DNA from 3 places in the Streptomyces sp. NPDC057854 genome. Region 2 is predicted to be linked to each of the others. Evidence: riboswitches for the same ligand, from Rfam matches in the RefSeq annotation. Region 2 holds a riboswitch; each other region holds the start of a gene.
The links. A riboswitch is a leader RNA that binds a small molecule or an ion and turns the genes downstream of it on or off. The one in region 2 is predicted to bind cobalamin.

Region 1 (4,828 bases), on a different contig from region 2:
GTTTTCGAGGGAGCAGGCGACGGCGTCCGCGTCGGGGGCCGCCTGCTGGACGGGGATCGGGGTGGCGGCGGACGCCGACGCGGCGCGGGCGATCCGGGTCGCCGGGCGGGAGCGCAGGTAGTACGTCGTCTTCAGGCCCTGCTTCCAGGCGTACGCGTACATCGACGACAGCTTGCCGATGGTCGGCGTCTCCATGAACAGGTTCAGGGACTGCGACTGGTCCAGGAACGGGGTGCGGGCCGCCGCCATGTCGATGAGGCCGCGCTGCGGGATCTCCCAGGCCGTGCGGTACAGCTCGCGCACCTCGGCCGGCACCCAGCCGAAGCCCTGCACCGAGCCGTTGGCCTCGCGCAGCGCCTCCCGGGTCTGCGCGTCCCACACGCCGAGCCGCTTCAGCTCGTCCACCAGGTACGTGTTGACCTGCAGGAACTCGCCGGACAGCGTCTCGCGCTTGAACAGGTTGGAGACCTGCGGCTCGATGCACTCGTACACGCCGGCGATCGACGCGATGGTCGCCGTCGGCGCGATGGCGAGCAGCAGGCTGTTGCGCATGCCGACGGCGGCGATCCGCTCGCGCAGCGCCGCCCAGCGCTCCGGCCAGTTCAGCTCGACGTCGTAGTGGTCGGGGTGGAGCACGCCCCGCGCGGTGCGGGTCCGCTCCCAGGCCGGCAGCGGGCCGTTGCGCTCGGCGAGGTCGGCGGACGCCTCGTACGCGGCGAGCATGATCCGCTCGGCGATCCTCGTGGACAGTGCCTTCGCCTCGGCGGAGTCGAAGGGCAGCCGCAGCTTGAAGAAGACGTCCTGGAGGCCCATCGCGCCGAGGCCCACGGGGCGCCACTTCGCGTTGGAGTTCCCGGCCTGCTCGGTCGGGTAGAAGTTGATGTCGACGACCCGGTCGAGGAAGGTGACGGCGGTGCGGACCGTGTCGTCCAGGCGGGCCCAGTCGATGCCCCCGATCTCGGGGTGGACGAAGGCGCCGAGGTTGATCGAGCCGAGGTTGCAGACGGCCGTCTCGCCGTCGTTGGTGACCTCGATGATCTCGGTGCAGAGGTTGGAGGAGTGGACGACGGTGCCGGGCTCGGCGGTCTGGTTGGCGGTGCGGTTGGAGGCGTCCTTGAAGGTCATCCAGCCGTTGCCGGTCTGGGCGAGGGTCCGCATCATCCGGCCGTACAGGTCGCGGGCCGGGATGGTCCGGCGGGCCAGGCCCTTCGCCTCGGCGGCGCGGTAGGCGGCGTCGAACTCCTCGCCCCACAGGTCGACCAGCTCGGGCACGTCGGCGGGGGAGAAGAGCGACCACTCGGCGTCCGCGTTCACCCGGCGCATGAACTCGTCCGGGATCCAGTGGGCGAGGTTCAGGTTGTGGGTGCGGCGGGCGTCCTCGCCGGTGTTGTCGCGGAGCTCCAGGAACTCCTCGATGTCGGCGTGCCAGGTCTCCAGGTAGACGGCGGCGGCGCCCTTGCGCCGGCCGCCCTGGTTGACGGCGGCGACCGAGGCGTCCAGCGTCTTCAGGAAGGGCACGATGCCGTTGGAGTGCCCGTTGGTGCCGCGGATCAGCGAACCGCGCGAGCGGATGCGGGAGTACGACAGGCCGATGCCGCCGGCGTGCTTCGACAGGCGCGCGACCTGGTGGTAGCGGTCGTAGATGGAGTCCAGCTCGTCCTGCGGGGAGTCCAGCAGGTAGCAGGAGGACATCTGCGGGTGGCGGGTGCCGGAGTTGAAGAGCGTGGGGGAGGACGGCAGGTAGTCCAGCCGGCTCATCAGCCCGTACAGCGCCGCGACCTCGTCCAGGGCGCGGTCCGAGTCGTCCTCGGCGAGGCCGGCGGCGACCCGGAGCATGAAGTGCTGCGGGGTCTCGATGACCTTGCGGGTGAGCGGGTGGCGCAGCAGGTAGCGGGAGTACAGCGTCCGCAGGCCGAAGTAGCCGAAGCGGTCGTCGGCGGCCGGGTCGATCAGCGCGTCCATCCGCGCGGCGTGCCGGGCGACGAGGGCGGCGGTGCGGTCGGCGATCAGGCCCTCGCGGTGGCCGGTGGCGACCGAGGCGGAGAAGGAGACGGCGCCCTGTCCGGCGGCCTCCTCGGCGATGGTGAGGGTGAGCAGGCGGGCGGCGAGCCGGGAGTAGGCGGGGTCCTCGGAGATGAGTCCGGCGGCGGCCTCGGTGGCCAGTTCGCGCAGCTCCGCCTCGTCCGATCCGGCGTGCCGGCCGCGCAGCGCGGCGGCGGCGACCCGGCCGGGGTCGGTGTCGGTGAGGTCGGCGGTGAGGTCGGTCAGGGTCCGCAGCAATACGGTTCCGGGGCCGTCGCTCTCGCTCGTGGCGGCCTCGGTGGCTGACGGACCCGCAGGCGCGATGGTCACGTGGGGGCTCTCCCTCGCTCGGCCCGGGGCAGCGGCGGGGGAGGGCGGGCGTGCGCACGCGCGGAAGCGCCCGCGTCCACCGGCCCATTCCGCGAGGCCCGGACGTCGTCGGCGCCCGGAACGGTCGGACCGGGCGCACCGCGCGCAGGTGCTCGGACTCGCCCGTGCGGAAGTGAGGAAAGCGCACGAAGCACACCGTTGCGGGACAGTTCCGGATTCGCACCGGATTCCCCTGCGTCGACAGCGAGCACGAGCATACATGTGGGGGGCGCCGATCGCGGCACCCCCCACATGTTGTGTCGCCGGACGTCGGTGCGGTCAGAGGTCCAGGGCGAGGACGAGCAGCGGCGACAGCTCCGGAACGGGGCTCCAGTCCCGTTCGGGGAGCCGGGTGAAGCCGACCCGCTCGTAGATCCGGTGGGCCTCCGCCATCCGGTCCTGGGTGGAGAGCAGCATCCGGGTGCAGCCGTCGAGGGCCCGGGCCCGTTCGACGCAGGCCCGGACGAGCGCCTCGCCGACGCCCCGGCCGCGCGCGGCGCGGGCGACGGCCAGGAGCCGGAATTCGGCCTCGCCGGGCCCGGCGACGTCCGCGTACGCGCCACCGCCGGCGGTGAAGGTCACCCCGCCGAGCAGCCGGCCGTCGGCGTCGACGGCGACCAGCACCTCCGCCTCGGCGACCCGCCGGGCCACGTCCTTCATCACCGGCAGATAGGGGTCGTCCTCGCCGAAGGTGAGGTGTCCGTCGTCGAGGTAGGCACGGGCGGTGATCTCGCCGAGTTCCTCGTACTCCTCGGGCCGTACGGCCCTGATCGTGAAGTCCATGGCGGGCAGTCTGCCCGCAGGAACGGGCGAGGACCCGGGGTTTTCCGCCCCCGGGCCCTCGCCACCGTCCGCGTACCGCCGGATCAGTGGGTGCCGGCCCCCACCTTCGGGAGCTCGGTGCTGACCCCGGCGTCGCCGGCGTCGGCCGTGTAGTCCGACGGGGAGGTCTCGTCGACGCCCTGGGGGGCCTTGAGGGCCCGGAGGACGAAGGTGAGGACGACCGTGACGACGAGGTTGAGGACGAAGGCGGTGAGGCCGATGTAGCCGATCTCGCCGATGCCGGGGATCTCGGCGGAGGAGCCGCCGAAGTGCTTCTGGGTCGGGCTGGCGACGCCGTACGCGGCGGCGGTGCCGTAGACCATGCCGACGGCCCAGCCGGCGAGCAGCGCCCAGCGGTGGAACCAGTTGGTGAACAGACCGCCGACGAGGGCCGGGAAGGTCTGGAGGATCCAGATGCCGCCGAGGAGCTGGAAGTTGATGGCGACCGTCTTGTCCATGGTGAGGACGAAGGCGAGCGCGCCGACCTTCACCAGCAGCGAGACCACCTTGGAGACCTTGGTCTCCTGCTCGGGGGTGGCGTCCTTCTTGATGAAGTCCTTGTAGATGTTGCGGGTGAAGAGGTTGGCCGCGGCGATCGACATGATCGCGGCGGGGACGAGCGCGCCGATGCCGATGGCGGCGAACGCGACGCCCGCGAACCAGTCGGGGAACATGTTCTCGAAGAGCTGCGGGATGGCGAGCTGGCCGTTGCTCACCTTGATGCCGGCGGCGATCGCCATGAAGCCGAGCAGCGCGAGCAGGCCCAGCATCAGCGAGTACAGCGGCAGGATCGTGGTGTTGCGGCGGATGACCTCGCGGCTCTTCGACGACAGGGTCGCCGTGATCGAGTGCGGGTACATGAAGAGCGCGAGCGCCGAGCCGAGCGCGAGCGTCGCGTACGTCCACTGGCTCGCCTCGCCCGGCACCAGGGAGCCGCGCGGCTTGTCGGTGGCCGGGTTGACCGTCGCGTACGCCTCGCCGGCCTTGGCGAAGATCTCGTCGAAGCCGCCGAGCTTGATCGGGATGTAGATGATCGCCACGGCGATGACGAGGTAGATCAGGGTGTCCTTGACGAACGCGATGAGCGCGGGGGCGCGCAGGCCCGAGGAGTACGTGTACGCGGCGAGCACGCCGAAGGCGATCAGCAGCGGCAGGTCCTTGATGAACCAGTGGGTGGTCTCGCCGCCGCCGACGCCCATCACGTCCAGGACGGCCTGGATGCCGACGAGCTGGAGCGCGATGTACGGCATGGTGGCGAGGATGCCGGTGAGGGCCACGGCGAGCGAGAGGCCCTTGGAGCCGAACCGGCCGCGCACGAAGTCGGAGGTGGTGACGTAGCCGTGCCGGTGCGAGACCGACCAGAGGCGCGGCAGGAAGGTGAAGATCAGCGGGTAGACCAGGATGGTGTACGGGACGGCGAAGAAGCCGGCCGCGCCCGCCGCGTAGATGGCCGCCGGGACGGCGACGAAGGTGTACGCGGTGTAGAGGTCGCCGCCGAGCAGGAACCAGGTGACCCAGGTGCCGAAGGACCGGCCGCCGAGGCCCCATTCGTCGAGGCTGTTCTCGTTCTCGGCCCTGCGCCACTTGGAGGCGAGGAAGCCCATGACCGTGACGG
Region 2 (4,828 bases):
AGGCCCTTCACCCGGCGCGACGCCTCGTCCCACAGCGGCCGGACGCCCAGCAGCGCCAGCGCCTCGGCGACGTCGTCGCCGGCGGTCCGCATCGCGCTCGTCCCCCACAGGGAGAGGCCGACGGAGGTCGGCCACGCACCGTTGTCGGTGCGGTAGCGCTCCAGCAGCGAGTCGGCGAGCGCCTGCCCGGTCTCCCAGGCGAGCCGCGACGGCACGGCCTTCGGGTCGACCGAGTAGAAGTTCCGGCCCGTCGGCAGCACGTTGACCAGGCCCCGCAGCGGCGAGCCGGACGGGCCGGCCGGCACGAAGCCGCCGTTCAGGGCGTGCACCGCGTGCGTCAGCTCGTCGGTGGTGGCCGCCAGCCGCGGCACGACCTGGTCGCAGGCGAACCGGAGGACCGCGGCGACCTCGGGGCCGTGCCCCGCCGCCACCGTCGCGACCGCGTCCGCGTCCCAGTCCGCGGCCTCCATCGCCTCGACCAGCTCGCGGGCCTTCGCCTCCGCCTCGTCGGCGGTGGTCCGGGTGGCCGCCGACTCGTCCAGGCCCAGCGCCTCCCGCAGACCGGGCAGCGCCTGCGTACCGCCCCAGATCTGCCGGGCGCGGAGGATGGACAGCACCAGGTTGACCCGCTCCGGGCCGGTCGGCGCGCCGCCGAGGACGTGCAGGCCGTCACGGATCTGCGCGTCCTTCACCTCGCACAGCCAGCCGTCGACGTGCAGCAGGAAGTCGTCGAAGCCGTCGTCCTCCGGGCGCTCCTGGAGACCGAGGTCGTGGTCGAGCTTGGCGGCCTGGATGAGGGTCCAGATCTGCGCGCGGATCGCCGGGAGCTTCGCCGGGTCCATCGAGGAGATCTGCGCGTACTCGTCGAGCAGCTGCTCCAGGCGCGCGATGTCGCCGTACGAGTCGGCGCGGGCCATCGGCGGCACCAGGTGGTCGACGAGCGTGGCGTGCGCCCGGCGCTTGGCCTGGGTGCCCTCGCCCGGGTCGTTGACCAGGAACGGGTAGACGAGCGGCAGGTCGCCGAGAGCCGCGTCCGGGCCGCAGGCGGCGGACAGGCCGGCGTTCTTGCCGGGCAGCCACTCCAGGTTGCCGTGCTTGCCCAGGTGGACCATCGCGTCGGCGCCGAAGCCGCCGTCCTCCGCGCGGGCCGCGATCCAGCGGTAGGCGGCCAGGTAGTGGTGCGACGGCGGCAGGTCCGGGTCGTGGTAGATCGCGATCGGGTTCTCGCCGAAGCCGCGCGGCGGCTGGATGAGGATCAGCAGGTTCCCGCGCCGCAGCGCCGCCAGGACGATGTCGCCCTCCGGGTTCCGCGACCGGTCCAGGAACATCTCGCCGGGCGCCGGACCCCAGTGCTCCTCCACCTGCTCGCGCAGCTCGGCCGGCAGCCCGGCGTACCAGCGCCGGTAGTCGGCGGCCGGGATGCGGACCGGGTTGCGCGCCAGCTGCTCCTCGGTGAGCCAGTCCTGGTCGTGGCCGCCGGCCTCGATGAGGGCGCGGATCAGCTCGTCGCCGTCGCCGGACACCAGGCCCGGCAGCTCCTCGGCCGGCCCGAAGTCGTACCCCTCGGCGATCAACCGGCGCAGCAGGGCGACGGCGGAGGCCGGAGTGTCCAGGCCGACGGCGTTGCCGATGCGGGAGTGCTTCGTCGGGTACGCGGAGAGGACCAGCGCCAGCTTCTTCTCGGCGTTCGGGATGTGCCGCAGCCGCGCGTGCCGGACCGCGATGCCGGCGACGCGGGCGGCGCGCTCCGGGTCGGCGACGTAGGCGGGCAGGCCGTCGGCGTCGATCTCCTTGAACGAGAACGGCACGGTGATGAGACGGCCGTCGAACTCGGGGACGGCGACCTGGCTCGCCGCGTCCAGCGGCGACAGGCCCTCGTCGTTCTCGTCCCAGGCGGCGCGCGAACCGGTCAGGCAGAGCGCCTGGAGCACCGGCACGTCGAGCGCGGCGAGCGCCCCCGCGTCCCACGCCTCCTCGTCCCCGCCCGCCTGCGCGGCGGCCGGCTTGGTGCCGCCGGCGGCCAGGACGGTGGTGACGATCGCGTCGGCGCGGCGCAGCTCCGCCAGCAGCTCCTCCTCGGGCGCCCGCAGCGACGCCACGTACAACGGCAGCGCCCGGCCGCCGGCGTCCTCGATCGCGTCGCAGAGGGCGCCGACGAAGGCGGTGTTCCCGCTCATGTGGTGGGCGCGGTAGTAGAGCACGGCGATCGTCGGGCCGTCGCCGGGGCGCGCGGTCCGCTCCAGCGGGCCCCAGGTGGGGGCGGGCGCCGGGGCCTCGAAGCCGTGGCCGGTGAGCAGGACGGTGTCGGAGAGGAAGCGGGCCAGCTGCTCCAGGTTGGCGGGGCCGCCGTGGGCGAGGTAGGCGTGCGCCTCGGTGGCGACGCCGACCGGCACCGTGGAGGCCGCCATCAGCTGGGCGTCGGGGGCCTGTTCGCCGCTGAGGACGACGACCGGCTTCCCGGTGGCGAGGACCGCGTCGAGGCCCTCCTGCCAGGAGCGGACGCCGCCGAGGAGGCGGACGACGACCAGCTCGGCGCCGTCGAGGAGCGCGGGGAGGTCGGCGAGCGGGAGCCGGGACGGGTTGGCGAAGCGGTACTCCACCGGACCGCCGGCCGCACGGGCGCTGAGCAGGTCGGTGTCGGAGTGCGACAGCAGCAGGAGCATGGCGAGGCTCAGGCCCTTCCTCGGGGTTGTCCGCGCCCCGGGTGGTCGATGGACGGCGGGAGTTCCTGGCTCACCCGTGGGGTACGGGCTCACAGTGGCGGGACCGCGCCGGATTCTCACCGGGCTTCCTCCCCGGGGTCCTGGGACCCCATGCCGATCTGCATAGTAGAGCGTGCCGTCGGCGCGCCGGAGGGCGCCGGAGAGTCGGCCGGATCACACTCGGTGGCCGTCCGGTTCCCCGTGGGTATGCTCGCCGCCATGCCGCCGACCCCGCCCCGCCCGGCCGAACCGGGCGAACCCCGCATACGGGACCGAGGCGACGCGTGCCCCGGGGCGCTCCGGCTGCACGCCGCCGCCGACGGGCACCTCGCCCGACTCCGCCTCCCCGCAGGCCGCCTGACGCATCGTCAGGCCCTGGCGCTGGCGGACGCGGCCGAGACCCTGGGCGACGGCGCCGTCTCCGTCACCTCACGCGGCAACGCCGAGCTGCGCGGCCTGCGCGACGACTGCGGCGCCCGGCTCGCCGCCCTCCTCGGCGACGCGGGCCTGCTGCCCTCCCCCACCCACGAGCGGGTCCGGAACATCGTCGCCTCCCCCGCCGCCGGACTCGACGGACTCGGCCACGCCGACGTGCAGTTGTGGGCCCGCGCCCTCGACGCCGCGCTCTGCGCCGCACCCCGCGCGGCGGCCCTCTCCGGCCGCTTCCTCTTCGTCCTCGACGACGGCCGCGGCGACGTCGCCGGACTCGGCGGCGATGTGACCTTGATCGCAGCACCCGACGGCACCGTCGTCCTCGACACCGGCTCCGGCGCCTTCCGGCTGCCCGGCGCCGAAGCCGCCGCGCCCGCCGCGCTCGCCTGCGCCCTCGCCTTCCTCGACGCCGCCGACACCGCCGCCACCGGCGCCTGGCGCCCCCGCGAACTCCCGCCCGGGCACCTCCCGGACTGGGCCGGCGCCCTGCGCCGCGCGGCGATCACCGCGGAGCCCGTACCCTCTCCCGCCCGGCCGGCCGGACCCCCGCCCGCACCCGGCCCGCTCGGCGACCACGCCGTGCACGTCCTCGCCCCCCTCGGCCGGCTCACCGCCGGGCAACTGCGGGCGCTCGCCGACGGCGCGGCCGAGATCCGGCTGACGCCCTGGCGCGGCGCGGTCGCCGTCGGCCCCACCGCCGGCCGGCTCCCCGCCCTCGCCGCCCTCGGCCTGCTCACCGACCCCGCCGCCCCCGGCACCGGCGTCACCGCCTGCACCGGCCTGCCCGGCTGCGCCAAGTCCCTCGCCGACGTCCGCGCCGACGCCGCCCGCGCCCCCGCCGGACCGCTGCCCGTGCACTACTCCGGCTGCGAGCGCCGCTGCGGACACCCGCACGGCACCTGGGTCGAGGTCACCGCCCGGGACACCGGCACCTATCTGCTGGACGGCGCGCCCGTCCCCCGCACCGCCCTGGCCGCAGCCGTGGCGGCGGCCCGCACGAAACCGATGGAGCACTGAGGATGTACGAGTACGAGAAAGACGGCGCCGAGATCTACCGCCGCTCCTTCGCCACGATCCGCGCCGAGGCCGACCTCGGCGCGCTGCCCGCCGACGTCGCCACCGTCGCCGTCCGCATGATCCACGCCTGCGGCATGACCGACCTCGTGCGGGACCTCGCGTACTCCCCCGGCGTCGTCACCCGCGCCCGCGCCGCCCTGCAGGCCGGCGCCCCCATCCTCTGCGACGCGCAGATGGTCGCCTCCGGCGTCACCCGCAAGCGGCTGCCCGCCGACAACGAGGTGCTGTGCGCGCTCGCCGACCCCGCCGTCCCCGGCCTCGCCGCCGAGCTCGGCACCACCCGCTCCGCCGCCGCCCTCGAACTGTGGCGGGACCGCCTCGAAGGCTCCGTCGTCGCCATCGGCAACGCCCCCACCGCGCTCTTCCACCTCCTGGAGATGATCGCGAAGGGCGCCCCGAAGCCCGCCGCCGTCCTCGGCATCCCCGTCGGCTTCATCGGCGCCGCCGAGTCCAAGGACGCCCTCGCCGCCAACGACCTCGGCCTCGACTACCTGGTGGTCCGCGGCCGCCGCGGCGGCAGCGCCATCACCGCCGCCGCCCTCAACGCCCTCGCGCACGAACCGGAGATCCAGCAGTGACCGTAGTGAAGGGCAAGCTGTACGGGGTCGGCCTCGGCC
Region 3 (4,828 bases), on a different contig from region 2:
ACGCGACGCACCGGTGCGCGGCCCCGCCCTCGCGCCGATAATTGCGCCATCATGCACCCATGCGACGAGCACGCACCGGGAGATGCCTGTGAAGATGCTGATCAACGTGCCCGAGACCGTCGTGGCCGACGGGCTGCGGGGGCTCGCCGCCGCGCATCCCGAACTGACCGTGGACGTGGAGCGGCGGGTGGTGGTGCGCAGGGACGCGCCGGTGGCGGGGAAGGTGGCGCTGGTGTCGGGCGGCGGGTCCGGGCACGAGCCGCTGCACGCCGGGTTCGTGGGGCCGGGGATGCTGGACGCGGCCTGTCCCGGGGAGGTGTTCACCTCGCCGGTGCCGGACCAGATGGTGCGGGCCGCCGCGGCGGTGGACAGCGGCGCGGGGGTGCTGTTCGTGGTGAAGAACTACACCGGGGACGTGCTGAACTTCGAGATGGCCGCCGAACTCGCCGAGGACGAGGGGATCCAGGTGGCCCGGGTCCTCGTCGACGACGACGTGGCGGTGACCGACAGCCTGTACACGGCGGGGCGGCGCGGGACCGGGGCGACGCTCTTCGTGGAGAAGCTGGCCGGGGCGGCGGCCGAGGAGGGCGCGCCGCTGGAGCGGGTGGAGGCGCTGGCCCGGCAGGTGGTCGCGCGGTCACGGTCGTTCGGGGTCGCGCTGAGCGCGTGCAGCACGCCCGCGAAGGGCGGTCCGACGTTCGATCTGCCGCCGGGCGAGCTGGAGTTGGGCGTCGGCATCCATGGCGAGCCGGGGCGGGAGCGGCGCGGGATGATGACGGCGGGGGAGATCGCCGAGGTCGCCGTCGAGGCCGTACTGGACGATCTGCGGCCCTCGGATCCGGTGCTGCTGCTGGTGAACGGGATGGGCGGCACGCCGCTCCTGGAGCTGTACGGCTTCAACGCGGAGGTGCGGCGGGTGCTGGACGCGCGCCGGGTGCCGGTGGCGCGGACGCTGGTCGGGAACTACGTCACCTCCCTGGACATGGCCGGCTGCTCGGTGACGCTGTGCGCGGCGGACGAGGAGCTGCTGCGGCTGTGGGACGCGCCGGTGGCGACCGCCGCGCTGCGCTGGGGCCGGTGAGCGGGCCATGACGGAGACGGCGGAGACGTACGGGGCCGGGGTCGTGGTGCGGTGGATGGGCGCGGTCGCGGCGGCGGTGGAACGGGAGGCCGGGCGGCTGACCGAGCTGGACGCGGCGATCGGCGACGCGGACCACGGGGCCAATCTGAAGCGCGGGTTCGCCGCCGTGGCGGCGGCGCTGGCGAAGGAGCCGCCCGCGACGCCGGGCGCGGTCCTGGTGGCCGCCGGGCGGGAGCTGATCTCCACGGTCGGCGGGGCGTCCGGGCCGCTGTACGGGACGCTGCTGCGGCGGGCGGGCAAGGCGCTCGGCGACGCGGAGGAGGTCACCCGGGCCGGGCTCGCGGACGCGCTGGGCGCCGGGGTCGCGGCGGTCGGGCAGCTCGGCGGGGCCGTACCGGGCGACAAGACGATGCTGGACGCGCTGGTTCCGGCGGTGGCGGCGCTGCCCGGGTCCTTCGCCGCGGCGCGGGCCGCCGCCGAGGAGGGCGCGCGGGCGACCGTCCCGCTGCGGGCGCGCAAGGGCCGGGCCAGCTATCTCGGCGAGCGGTCGGTCGGGCACCAGGACCCGGGGGCGACGTCGGCGGCGCTGCTGTTCGCGGCGCTGGCGGAGGTGACGGCCGGATGAGCGGAGGCAGGGTCGGAATCGTGCTGGTCTCGCACAGCGCGGCCGTCGCCGCGGCGGTGGCGGAGCTCGCGCGGGGCCTGGCCGGCGGCGGCGACCTGGCGCCGGTCGCGGCGGCTGGCGGCACCCCGGACGGGGGGCTCGGCACGAGCGCGGAGCTGATCGCCGCGGCGGCGGAGGGCGTCGACGCGGGGGCCGGGGTGGCCGTCCTGGTCGACCTGGGGAGCGCGGTCCTCACGGTGAAGGCGCTGCTCGCGGAGGGCGACGAACTCCCGGAGGGGACCCGGCTCGTGGACGCGCCGTTCGTGGAGGGCGCGGTGGCCGCCGTGGTGACGGCGAGCGCGGGCGGCGACCTCGACGCGGTGGCGGCGGCGGCCTCGGAGGCGTACGCCTACCGCAAGGTCTGACACCGCAAGGTCTGACACCGCAGGGTCCGACGCGGGTCCGAGGGGTGCCCCGGCCGGGTTCCACGCCGCCGGGGCGCCCCTCGTCGTCCGAGCAGCAGCAACGCACTGGGACGGGGTCCACGCTAGTGCGGGGGTCTGACAACGCGCCCTCTCCCGCCCCGGCCGGCGCCCCGCGGCGGAGCGTGGGTGACCGATGCCGCATTGTGATGAGGCAGGTCAACCCACTACTGTCGCAGGGCCTTGGTGTTCGGGAAACCGGTGCAGTACCGGTGCGGCCCTCGCCACTGTGATCGGGAGGTCCGGCTCCATCCCCCAGGGGAAGCCACTGCTCCGCCGCGGGAGACCGTCGTGGGGTGGGAAGGCGGAGTCGGGCGGCACTACCGTCAGCCAGGAGACCGGCCAGGGCGCGTTGTCCATCCACGAGGTGCTGGAGAGGGTCTCCCGATCATGCATATCGCCGAGGGGTATCTGCCCCCCGTCCACGCCGCCGCCTGGGGCGTCGCGGCGGCTCCGTTCGTCGTCCACGGCGTCCGCGCGCTCACCCGCGAGGTGCGCGCCCACCCCGAGTCCACCCTGCTGCTGGGCGCGTCCGGCGCCTTCACCTTCGTCCTGTCCGCGCTCAAACTGCCGTCGGTGACCGGCAGTTGCTCCCATCCGACGGGTACGGGCCTGGGTGCCATCCTGTTCCGGCCGCCGATCATGGCGGTGCTCGGCACGATCACGCTGCTGTTCCAGGCGCTGCTGCTCGCGCACGGCGGACTGACGACGCTGGGCGCCAACGTCTTCTCGATGGCGATCGTCGGCCCCTGGGCGGGATACGGGACGTACGCGCTGCTGAAGCGGTCCGGGGCGCCGCTGATGGCGGCCGTGTTCTGCGGCGCGTTCGTCGCCGACCTCTCCACGTACTGCGTGACCAGCGTCCAGCTGGCGCTCGCCTTCCCCGACCCGGGCAGCGGGGTGGCGGGTTCGCTCGCCAAGTTCGGCGGCATCTTCGCGCTGACGCAGATCCCGCTCGCCGTGAGCGAGGGGCTGCTGACCGTCCTGGTGATGCGGCTGCTCACCCAGTCCAGCAAGGGCGACCTGCTGCGGCTCGGGGTGCTCGGCCGGCCGGAGGAGAAGCGACGCGAGGGGGCGGCGGCGTGATGAGCCGGAACGCGAAGATCAACACGCTGCTGCTCGCGCTGGTGGCGGCGCTGGCGGTGCTGCCGCTGGCGCTCGGCCTCGGCGACCACAAGGAGGAGCCGTTCGCCGGCGCCGACGCGGAGGCGGAGACGGCGATCACCAAGATCGAGCCGGACTACGAGCCGTGGTTCAGCCCGCTGTACGAGCCGCCGTCCGGTGAGATCGAGTCGGCGCTGTTCGCGCTCCAGGCGGCGCTGGGCGCCGGTGTCCTCGCGTACTACTTCGGGCTGCGGCGCGGTCGGCGGCAGGGCGAGGAGCGGGCGGCGGCCCGGGGCGAGGGCGGCGCGCCGGGCGCGGACGCCGGCGCGGACGCGGACCGGGGCGCGTAGCCGCGGATGCTGCCGATCGACGCGGCGGCGCACAGCAGTCGCTGGCGCCGCCGCCATCCTGTGGAGAAGGCCGTCCTCGGTTTCGGTCTGACGCTGTGCGCGGTGTGCCTGCCGCCGTGGCCGGGCGCGGTCCTGGTCGCCGCGGCGGCGCTCGCGGTGCTGCTCGGTCCGGCCGGGGTGCCGGGCCGGCAGCTGTGGCGGGCCTTCCGGATCCCGCTGGGCTTCTGCGTCACGGGCGCGGTGCCGCTGCTGTTCGCGGTGGGCGGTGCCGGAGGGTTCGTGGCCTGGGCGCCGGACGGGCCGGTCCGCGCCGGTGAACTGCTGCTGCGGACGGCCTCGGCCTCGCTGGGGGTGCTGCTGTTCGCCTTCACCACGCCGGTGTCGGACGTGCTGCCGCGGCTGGTGCGGGCCGGGGTGCCGGCGCCGGTGGTGGACGTGGCCCTGGTGATGTACCGGATCGTGTTCCTGCTGCTGGACGCGCAGGCGAAGGTGCGGCAGGCGCAGGCGGCGCGGCTCGGGGCGACGACCCGGGGCGCGGTGTGGCGGTCGCTGGCCGGGCTCGGCGCGACGTCGTTCGTCCGCGCCTTCGACCGGGCGCAGCGGCTCCAGACCGGTCTGGCCGGGCGGGGGTACGACGGGACGCTGCGGGTCCTGCTGCCCGAGGCGCCCGTCTCCCGTCCGTTCCTCGCGGCGACGGGCGGTCTCCTCGCGGGGCTCGTCGCCCTCACCCTCGTCCTGGAAAGGTTCCTGCCGTGACGTCTCCCACCCCGGTCGTGGAGCTGGTGCGCGCGGGTTTCGCGTACGAGGACGGGCCGCCCGTCCTCACGGACGTCGGGTTCGCCGTGCCGGCGGGCCGGGCGGTCGCGCTGCTCGGGCGGAACGGCGGCGGGAAGACGACGCTGCTGCGGCTGCTGAGCGGCGGGCTGCGGTGCGGGAGCGGGACGCTGCTGCTGGACGGCGCGGAGGTGGTGTACGACCGGAAGGGGCTGACACGGCTGCGGACCTCGGTGCAGCTGGTGACGCAGGACCCGGACGACCAGCTGTTCGCCGCGTCGGTGGCGCAGGACGTGTCGTTCGGGCCGATGAACCTGGGGCTGCCGGAGGAGGAGGTGCGGCTGCGGGTCGCGGAGGCGCTGGAGGCGCTGGACATCACGGCGCTCGCGGACCGGCCGACGCACCTGCTGTCCTTCGGCCAGCGGAAGCGGGC

Region 1: linked by a shared signal. The riboswitch ahead of ACFVQZ_RS19805 (ribonucleoside-diphosphate reductase subunit alpha) and the one ahead of cobN (cobaltochelatase subunit CobN) in region 2 are both predicted to bind cobalamin.
Region 3: linked by a shared signal. The riboswitch ahead of ACFVQZ_RS03890 (energy-coupling factor ABC transporter permease) and the one ahead of cobN (cobaltochelatase subunit CobN) in region 2 are both predicted to bind cobalamin.

What each region holds. Positions count from the first base shown of each region.
Region 1 is NZ_JBHVMF010000013.1:37,339-42,166, forward strand. Features, by position in the region: gene ACFVQZ_RS19805 (ribonucleoside-diphosphate reductase subunit alpha) at 1-2,352, opposite strand, end outside; cobalamin riboswitch at 2,478-2,616, opposite strand; gene ACFVQZ_RS19810 (GNAT family N-acetyltransferase) at 2,671-3,174, opposite strand; gene mctP (monocarboxylate uptake permease MctP) at 3,258-4,828, opposite strand, start outside.
Region 2 is NZ_JBHVMF010000017.1:111,657-116,484, reverse strand. Features, by position in the region: gene cobN (cobaltochelatase subunit CobN) at 1-2,663, opposite strand, end outside; cobalamin riboswitch at 2,704-2,830, opposite strand; gene ACFVQZ_RS24115 (cobalamin biosynthesis protein CobG) at 2,910-4,151, shown strand; gene ACFVQZ_RS24110 (precorrin-8X methylmutase) at 4,154-4,789, shown strand; gene ACFVQZ_RS24105 (precorrin-2 C(20)-methyltransferase) at 4,795-4,828, shown strand, end outside.
Region 3 is NZ_JBHVMF010000001.1:813,388-818,215, forward strand. Features, by position in the region: gene dhaK (dihydroxyacetone kinase subunit DhaK) at 89-1,081, shown strand; gene dhaL (dihydroxyacetone kinase subunit DhaL) at 1,089-1,706, shown strand; gene ACFVQZ_RS03885 (PTS fructose transporter subunit IIA) at 1,703-2,110, shown strand; cobalamin riboswitch at 2,307-2,529, shown strand; gene ACFVQZ_RS03890 (energy-coupling factor ABC transporter permease) at 2,558-3,253, shown strand; gene ACFVQZ_RS03895 (energy-coupling factor ABC transporter substrate-binding protein) at 3,253-3,621, shown strand; gene cbiQ (cobalt ECF transporter T component CbiQ) at 3,628-4,377, shown strand; gene ACFVQZ_RS03905 (energy-coupling factor ABC transporter ATP-binding protein) at 4,374-4,828, shown strand, end outside.